4 regions of the Streptomyces sp. NPDC037083 genome follow, and region 2 is predicted to be linked to each of the others. Evidence: riboswitches for the same ligand, from Rfam matches in the RefSeq annotation. Region 2 holds a riboswitch; each other region holds the start of a gene.
The links. A riboswitch is a leader RNA that binds a small molecule or an ion and turns the genes downstream of it on or off. The one in region 2 is predicted to bind cyclic di-AMP.

Region 1 (2,192 bases), on a different contig from region 2:
CCTGGTCGATCAGCCGCTGCTCGGTGGCGTCGTAGCCGACCAGCTCCGGGCCGATCTGCTCGATGACGGCGAGGACGGCCTTCTCGACGCCCTTGCCCTGGTAGCGGTTCGGGTCACCGTCGCGGAGCTCGATGGCCTCGAAGGCGCCGGTGGACGCGCCGGACGGAACGGCGGCACGACCCGTGCTGCCGTCGTCGAGGCCGACCTCGACCTCGACCGTGGGGTTGCCTCGGGAGTCCAGGATTTCCCGGGCTACGACGACGTCGATGGACGGCACGAGCATCTCCTTCTTGGGATGTGACGCTGGTTGTGCGGGGCTCGCGGGCCATGTCGGCCTTGGGTGAGCCTTGCGACTAGAGCCTAACCGCCTCCGGGCCGTCGGCAGCCGACCGACCGTCCCGTGGACAGACAGACCGTACCTATTGTTCACGCCCGGAACAAAGGGGGTGGTCGGCAAAGGTTGCCGGGAGGCGGCGAACGGGCAAAGAGAAACCCCGCTCCGGTGCGTACGGGGGAACACGCACCGGAGCGGGGAGCCCGTGGGGACGGGGGTGACCCTCACGCGGTCTTCAGTGTGCCGACCTGGCCGTGAGGGCGCTGTGGTCCGCCGAGGGAACCGGGTGTCACTTCAGGTGAAGCTGCTGACCCGGGTAGATGAGGTTGGCGTCCTCGACGATGTCCTTGTTCAGCTCGAACAGCTTCTCCCAGCCGCCCTTGACCTTGTGCTTCTCGGCGATGGAGCTGAGGGTGTCGCCCTTGACGACCTTGTACTCGCCGTCGCCCTTCTTGACCTTCTTGCCGGTCGGCGTGGTGACCGTCTTGGAGGACTTCTTGGTGGCGGCCGGACGGTCGGCGGAACGGGAGGACTTCTGCTCCTCGGTCGAGCGGGTGGTGCTGCCGCTGTCCGACGAGCCGGAGGACTCGGCGCCGGCGCCGTTGTACGCGGCGCCGGACAGGCCCGTGCCGCAGACCGGCCAGGCGCCCTTGCCCTGACCCGCGAGGACCTTCTCGCCGATGGCTATCTGCTGGGCCTTGGAGGCCTGGTTGGCCTGCGCGGCGTACTGGGTGCCGCCGTACGCGGCCCAGGTGGAGGCGGAGAACTGCAGGCCGCCGTAGTAGCCGTTGCCGGTGTTGATGGACCAGTTGCCGCCGGACTCGCACTGGGCGACCGCGTCCCACTCGGAGGCGGTGGCGGCGGAGGCGTTGCCGGCCGCCATCAGCGGGGCGGCGATGGCGACGCCGGTGACGCCGGCCAGAGCGGCGGCGCGGGTGGCCTTGGACGGACGGCGGTGCTTGCCCTTACCGGAAAACAGCATGGTGGATCCCCTCACCGACGCCTGCGAGGTGAGCTGTCGGGTTCGGGCCGTGTGAGTTGCCCGGCCACTCCTCCGCGGGAGCAGTGCTCCGCGGAGGGGTGACTTCACCCCAAGCCGGATCCAGCCTGAACAGCCGGTCCCGGCGCTTACCTTGGGTCCCCCGCTCCTGCCTACGGCGCTTGACGCGACGACTGTTCCCGGGCTGCCGCTGGCAGGATTCGGCGTTGCGACGGCCGGGGCTCGGATTGCCGAGCGGCCTCGACCGTAGACACGTGATCGGGCGAATTTCAAAGACGATCAGGGCTTCTGAGACTCATCCCACACTTTCACCAAACCGGACATTCGGCGCGAAGTGTGACGCGAACTCCCGCTGTATTTACAGGGCTTTGCGCCCTATTGGACCCCTGTGTCGAGGGTCTGACCGGGAACGATGTCGCTCGGGTCGCTCCCGATGAGGTCCTTGTTCTCGGCATAGAGGGCGCGCCATCCGCCGTCGAGGTCAAGGGAGTCGGCGATGGAGACGAGAGAGTCGCCCTCCCGGACGACGTAGGCGGTCGCGGCGTGCCGCCCGGCGGAGGCCGTGGAGGCGCCGTTCGCCGACGTGCCGGCGCTCTTGGTCGCGGGCTCGTCGGCGGTGGCCCCGCGATGCCGGCCCGAGCCGAGCGAACCGGTGTCGACGAGACTCCAAGAGCCCGCGTCCTGGACCGACTTGTCCGAGTCGTCCGCTTCCGGGGTCCCCGTGGGCGAGCTGTCCGGCGCCTGCGCGTCGCCCTTGGCGCCGGAACCGCCCTTCCCGCCGGAACCAGTGGAGTCACCCACGGCAGGGGAGGAAGGTGACGAAGAGGACGAAGGGGACTCGGTGGGCGAACTGGAGGA
Region 2 (2,192 bases):
AGCGTGCGCAGCGCCTCGCGGACGGGGACACGAGAAACGCCGTAGCGGCGGGCGAGGAGTTCCTCGGTGAGGCGGCTGCCGCGCTCGTAGACACCCGCGACGATGTCGTCCCGGACGGCCGTGCACACCGAGTGCGCCGGAATACGCATGACGGACCTCCGCCTTAATCCCCGTGAAACGTCGACGATTGACGTGTGTTCAGTGACTCTATTGCAATGAACGGGAATTTCCGATGGCGGACCGGAATCCGGGGATATTTTTTGGACAACACGCCCGGGGAAACGGCAAAGCCCCGGCCGAGAGGGCCGGGGCCAGACGATCTGTCGCCGTGTGTCGTCAGACGTTCACGCCGTGCTGGCGGAGGTAGGCGACCGGGTCGATGTCCGAGCCGTACTCCGGGGACGTGCGGGCCTCGAAGTGCAGATGCGGGCCGGTCACGTTGCCGGTGGCGCCCGACAGGGCGATCCGCTGGCCCGGGGTGACCTGCTGGCCGACCGACACCTCGATGGACGACAGGTGACCGTACTGGGTGTACGTGCCGTCGTTCATCTTGATGACGACCTGGTTGCCGTAGGCCCCGCCCCAGCCGGCCTCCACGACGGTGCCCAGACCGACCGCGTGCACGGTGGTTCCGCTGGCGGCGTGGAAGTCGATGCCGGTGTGGCTGCCGGAGGACCACAGGGAGCTGCTGGCCTGGTAGCCGGTGGAGACGTAGGAGCCGGTGATCGGCATCACGAAGGTGTTCAAGCGCTTGCGCTCGGCCTCACGAGCGGCACGCACGCGTGCCTCACGCTCTTCCACCGCCTTCTTCGCGGCGGCCTGGCGGGCGGCCTCCTCGAAGGCGGCGTGCTTCTGTGCGGCGACCTGGTCGTCGAGCTGCTCGGCGACGGACTCGCCGGCGGTGACGACGGGGATCAGACCGGTCTGCTCGGGCGCGGGCTCCGTGGCGGCGAACGCCGGAGTGGAGGCGACGGTGGCCATGACACCGGTGGTGGCGAGCGCCGCGACGCCCGCCGCGCGGGCGGTGGTGCGCTGCATCCGGCTGGGCCGACGGTGCTTCCCGGTGGCGCAGGTGAACGCCATGAAGTCAGGGGTGTCCTTTCCTTCCCTCTCGCCTACCGGGTTAGCTGACGGGTTCGGAGCAGGAAGGTCTCCTACGGACACCCTCGCGTTCGCGCGGGCGTCCGATTCACCCCAGGGACTGCACAAGTGGGTCCCCGGCTCCCCTGGCTCGCGCCGTACGGGGACTCGGCGATGACTGTCCGGTGCCGCGGCTGCGGCGCACTGCCTGACGAACAGCCCGGATGACGCTAAACGGCGCGGGTTTCAATCCTCAAACGAATCCAGGGTTTTGTAGCGCATCCCACAGGGCAGACGGGCCGCCTCCGCCCCAATTCGGACATTCAGAAGCCCTGGTGACGTGTCCGTCGACCAGGGCCCCTGCGCGCGCGTGCCGTTGCGGGCTACTCCGCGGAGACGACCTTCACCTCGCCGATGCCGAGGGCCTCGACCGGCTCCTTGATCCGGGCCGCGTCACCCACCAGGACGGTCACCAGCCGGTCCACCGGGAAGGCGTTCACGGCCGCCGCGGTGGCCTCCACCGTGCCGGTGGCGGCGAGCTGCCGGTACAGCGTCGCCTGGTAGTCGTCGGGCAGGTGCTGCTCGACCTGGTCGGCCAGCGTGCCCGCGACGGCCGCGGCGGTCTCGAACTTCAGCGGCGCGACCCCGACCAGGTTCTGCACGGCGACGTCCCGCTCGGCGTCGGTCAGGCCCTCGGCGGCGAGGGTGCGCAGCACCTTCCACAGGTCGTCCAGCGCGGGGCCGGTGTTGGGGGTGTCCACGGAGCCGCTGATGGCGAGCATCGCGGCGCCCGAGCCGTCGGGGGCGGACAGCAGGACCTGGCCGAAGGCGCGGACGCCGTAGGTGTAGCCCTTCTCCTCGCGCAGGACGCGGTCCAGGCGGGAGGTGAGGGTGCCGCCGAGGCAGTACGTGCCGAGCACCTGCGCGGGCCACACGCGGTCGTGCCGGTCGGCGCCGATGCGGCCGATCAGCAGCTGCGTCTGGACGGCGCCGGGGCGGTCCACGATGAGGACACGGCCGGTGTCGTCCGCGGTCACCGGCGGCACGGGCCGCGGCTGCGCGGAGGAGCCCGTCCAGGCGCCCAGGGTGTCGCCCAGGAGCGCCTCCAGGTC
Region 3 (2,192 bases), on a different contig from region 2:
TGAGATAAGCCACTCCTAAAGAATTTGCCAACCAGGGAATAGGGAGCCACACCCGAAAGTCGTTGAAACGGGAATGACTCCGGGCGGTGCGGAACCCGACATGGGCCTGACACGCAGTCGAAGGCCGGACCCGGGCGGGTGCGGCCTTCGACTGCGTGTCAGGCGAGGGGGTCCGCCCGCTCGATCGACGTCGAGCGGGCGAGACCGGCAGGGTCAGCCGACGCTGACGCCGTGCGAGCGGAGGTACGCGATCGGGTCCACGTCCGAGCCGTAGTCCGGCGTGGTGCGGATCTCGAAGTGCAGGTGCGGGCCGGTCACGTTGCCGGTCGCCCCGGAGAGTCCGACCTGCTGGCCCGCGGTCACGGTCTGGCCGGCCGAGACGGAGAGCTGCGAGAGGTGGGCGTACTGGGCGTAGTAGCCGTCGGCGAGCCGGATGACGACCTGGTTGCCGTAGGCGCCGCCCCAGCCCGCGGACACGACGGTGCCCGCGCCGACGGCCTTGAGCGAGGTGCCGGTCGGGACGACGAAGTCCACGCCCGTGTGGTAGCCGCTCGACCACATGCTGCCCGACTGGTGGTACGGGGTGCCGACGGTGGCGCCGGCCACCGGCAGCACGAAGCCGTTGGAGCCGGTCTCGGAGGCCTGGGTGGCCTTCGAGGACGACGAGGTGGACGCCTTCGCGTCGGAGGCCTTCGACGACTTCGAGAACGCCGAGGACTTCGACGAGCTCTTGGAGGAGGAAGAGGACGAACCGGACGGCTTGGGGGCGCCGGTCGCGGCCTTCTTGCCGATCGACAGCTTGAGGCCGGGGTGGATCAGCGACGGGTCGTCACCGACGGCCTCGCGGTTGTCCTGGTAGAGCTTCCGCCAGCCGCCGCTGACCTTCTGCTCGTCCGCGATCTTCGAGAGGTAGTCGCCGGACCGCACGGTGTAGGTCTTCGAGGTGGCGGTCTTCCGGGTCACCGCGGCGGCCTGAACGGTCTTTTCCGAAACGGTTCGGGCGACCGACTGGCCGGCGGTCTGCGCAACGGATTCCGGGGTGGCCGCGTGAGCGCCGGAGGCGCCCATGAGCGGAAGGGCGAGCGCGGCGCCGCCGGTTCCGGCGACGGCTATGGAACGGGTGAAACGCTGGGCCTTGGGACGGCGGTGCTTACCCTTCGCGGGCATGGCGAATTCCTCTCCGGCGCCTGCGAGGTGAGCTGTCGGGTGCGGACTGGAGATGCCCGGCCGCGCCGAGGCGCGGCTTTACCCCAAGCCTGTTCCGGGACCGGAACAGGCGGTTGTGCCTGTGGGTCCCCCGCTCCTGCCGTTCACGGGTGAGTGTGCGGTCTCCGGGCGGCGGCAGGATTGGGCGTCCGTCCGGATTGGTGTGGAACGTAAGCGACCAGGACGCACAGGGACAAGCAGAGGTTGTACGGCCGACGCCCTCTACTTGATCCCCTGCGGGAATTCCCGGTCACGCTCCGTGAATCGCACCGCCGCCAATTCACCAAGCACCCTTGAATCACACGCGAATTACGTGAACATGACGGGCGACGCACGGTCACAGCTATGACGCTGCTCACGTGACACTTCTCCAGGACCCTTTATTACATAGCGAGTTCAAACAAAGGATCCAATTCGGACAGAAAGCTCAGATGCGACGCAGGCGGATAACCGTCGCATCGAGGTCGCCGCGCAGACCGGTACGCAGCCCGTGGTGCAGCAGTACCGCACCCCGGTGCACTTCGCCCGTTTCACGGCATTCGTACGAGGCTGTCGGGTCGAGCCCCCGCAGCCGCAGCGCGGGAACGGGCTCACCGAACCGCTGCGCCTGGAGCCAGGCGAGGACGACGGTCTCGTCGCCGCGCAGGTACTGAACGGCGCTCAGTCCGCCCGTCGGCGGACGCAGCCGGTAGAGGTCGCCGTGCTGCACCAGGGGCCGGATGTCCTTGTAGAGGTCCACCCATCCGCGCGCCTCGGCGAGCTCCTCCTCGCTCCACTCGGCGAGATCCCCGCCGACGCCGAGCACCCCGGCCATGGCGCTGACGAACCGAAAGCGCAGCGAGCTGACCCGCCCGTTGAGCTGCGTGTTGGGGCTGTCGGTGACCCATGCGGCCATGACCCGGGCGGGGTGCAGCTGGCTGAAGCCGTGCTGGATGTCGAGCCGGTCGAGCGGATCGGTGTTGTCGGAGGTCCACACCTGGTCGGTG
Region 4 (2,192 bases), on a different contig from region 2:
CTGCCCGCCCTGCGCGTCGGCCGGCGCGACGACCTGTGGTGCGAGCCCATCAGCAAGGTGCTGCTGCGCCATCCCTTCCTGTCCGACGACGAGTTGGCGGCGACCGCCCGCTCGGTGGTCGGCTCGCTCGCCACCGTCACGATGTCGGGGCCGGGAACGGTCGAACTGCAGCCCTGCGGGATCACCAAGGCGACGGGTCTGGCCCTGGCCGCCGAACACCTGGGGCTGCGGCCCGAGGACACCGTCGCCTTCGGCGACATGCCCAACGACATCCCGATGTTCGACTGGGCGGCGCGCGGGGTCGCCATGGCGAACGCGCATCCGGAGCTCAAGGCGGTGGCCGACGAGGTCACGACGTCGAACGAGGACGACGGCGTGGCCGTCGTCCTCGAGCGACTGTTCCCGTGAGCCCGCGGGCCGCTGCCTGATCGGTCAGTACGCGCCGAACACGTTGTCGATCGAGCCGTAGCGCGCGGCCGCGTAGTTGCAGGCGGCGGTGATGTTCGCGACCGGGTCGTACGAGTCCCAGGACGTGCCGTCGACGTGGTAGGCGCGGAAGGTCGGGTCGATGACCTGCAGCAGCCCCTTGGACGGGATGCCCGCGGCCGCGTTGGAGTCCCACAGGTTGATGGCGTAGGGGTTGCCCGAGGACTCGCGGATGACGTTGCGGTAGATGCCGTCGTACGTGCCCGGGATGCCGTGCTGCGCCATGACGTGGAGGGACGCGCGGATCCAACCGTCGAGGTTGTCGGAGTAGCCGAGGCTGGTGGCGGTGGCGACGGTCGGGGTCGCCGCGGAGGCGCTGGTCGCGCCGATCAGCGGGAGTGCCAGCACGGCGATCCCGGTGCCGGCGACGGCGAGCTTGCGGGCGAGACGGGACGTGCGGGTGCGGCGGGGAGCAGCAGCGGACATGACGGATTTCCTCTCCGGCGCCTGCGAGGTGAGCTGTCGGGTTCGGGCGGGAGCTGCCCGGTCGCGTCCTGACGGTCGTGACTTCACCCCAAGCCGTGACGGACTGTCCGAGACATCCTGAAAATCCAGGACGTCAGGAACGTCCGCCGCGGCGACTTACCTGGTTCCCCCGCTCCTGCCGTGCGTTCTCGGTGGGTGTCATGGGCGGCGGCAGGATTAGGCGTCCGCCCGACAGGCCGGGAACGTATGCGAGAGCACATGTCCGGAACAAGTAGCGAATTCACAGATGCACCCTATTGACCTTGGTCTGTGGCCTATGGGGTGCTTGATCCTTTGTGGGTGCAAAGCGTCAACTCGCTTGAGGGGTGCGGAGGATCGGCGAAGGGCGGACCGGGGTCGGCCCGTGCGGTGAAGTGAGCCAAGTCACCGGCGTCCACAAGAGTGATGAAACGGGCATTAGGTCCAACTCATAGTCAATGGGCGGTCGATGGGTCGTTGGTCGGCGCCCGCCGTCGGGGGCCTGTTTTTCTCCGGCGCTTACGTGACAGGCGTCACGCCCGGCGGCGGGAGCGGCGGGGCGCGGGGGGCGGGGGAGTGTGGGGAGAGGTCGCAAGGAGGCGGCGCGGGGAGGCGGCGGCGCAGGGTGGCCTGCTCAGATGCGCCCCCACTTGGGGTCACCCCCTCGGGGTCGCCCTCCTCGGGGCGGCCGGCCCGCATGCGGGCGCGTTCCCCATGCGTCCCGTCGGCGCCGGCAGGGGGCGCGCCCTGGATTTCGACGGAGGTGTCGCGGGTTTCGACGGGGGTCCCGTCCGGCGTGTCGCCGCCAGGCGGGTGCCGGTTCCGCGGGCTGCCGGGTTCGGGTCGGCCTCGGCGGGTGGCGGGGGGCATGAAACGCTACCCTCGGGTAATCCGATGGATGTCTGCCCATATGGCCTGATCAGAAACTTAGAGGGCGTAATCCGGTACTGCCCGGCATGGCGGAGGCACCTCCCGGGCGAGTGCATTCGAGCTCGGGGGACGTGGGGGCTATCGGTGATCGAAACGTGACCGGATACGCTGACTTGAGTGAGGGCAGCGACCTATCGACAAACCGCGTAATCGCCAGTAGACACCAGCAGACAGGAGACCCCTCGTGACCGTCGTCGGGCCGTTCGGGCTGAGCGTGCGGGACCAGGCTCTCGAAGCCGATGTCCAGGCCGGATTGACGGCTGTCGAGGAAGGCTTGCTCGAGGCCACCAAGAGTGCGGTTCCCTTCATCACGGAGGCCGCCCAGCACCTCG

Region 1: another riboswitch for cyclic di-AMP. It lies ahead of ACZ7DE_RS15190 (transglycosylase family protein); the one in region 2 lies ahead of ACZ7DE_RS27545 (M23 family metallopeptidase).
Region 3: another riboswitch for cyclic di-AMP. It lies ahead of ACZ7DE_RS08645 (M23 family metallopeptidase); the one in region 2 lies ahead of ACZ7DE_RS27545 (M23 family metallopeptidase).
Region 4: another riboswitch for cyclic di-AMP. It lies ahead of ACZ7DE_RS03970 (transglycosylase SLT domain-containing protein); the one in region 2 lies ahead of ACZ7DE_RS27545 (M23 family metallopeptidase).

Annotation. Positions count from the first base shown of each region.
Region 1 covers NZ_JBVJSQ010000005.1:91,128-93,319, forward strand. The annotation lists gene eno (phosphopyruvate hydratase) at 1-277, opposite strand, end outside; gene ACZ7DE_RS15190 (transglycosylase family protein) at 624-1,316, opposite strand; cyclic di-AMP (ydaO/yuaA leader) riboswitch at 1,320-1,504, opposite strand; gene ACZ7DE_RS15195 (transglycosylase family protein) at 1,710-2,192, opposite strand, start outside.
Region 2 covers NZ_JBVJSQ010000011.1:119,287-121,478, reverse strand. The annotation lists gene ACZ7DE_RS27550 (GntR family transcriptional regulator) at 1-149, opposite strand, end outside; gene ACZ7DE_RS27545 (M23 family metallopeptidase) at 337-1,083, opposite strand; cyclic di-AMP (ydaO/yuaA leader) riboswitch at 1,098-1,264, opposite strand; gene ACZ7DE_RS27540 (M16 family metallopeptidase) at 1,464-2,192, opposite strand, start outside.
Region 3 covers NZ_JBVJSQ010000003.1:7,415-9,606, reverse strand. The annotation lists gene ACZ7DE_RS08645 (M23 family metallopeptidase) at 214-1,167, opposite strand; cyclic di-AMP (ydaO/yuaA leader) riboswitch at 1,172-1,329, opposite strand; gene ACZ7DE_RS08640 (alpha-galactosidase) at 1,634-2,192, opposite strand, start outside.
Region 4 covers NZ_JBVJSQ010000001.1:857,338-859,529, reverse strand. The annotation lists gene ACZ7DE_RS03975 (HAD family hydrolase) at 1-408, shown strand, start outside; gene ACZ7DE_RS03970 (transglycosylase SLT domain-containing protein) at 433-912, opposite strand; cyclic di-AMP (ydaO/yuaA leader) riboswitch at 916-1,116, opposite strand; gene ACZ7DE_RS03965 (polyprenyl synthetase family protein) at 2,045-2,192, shown strand, end outside.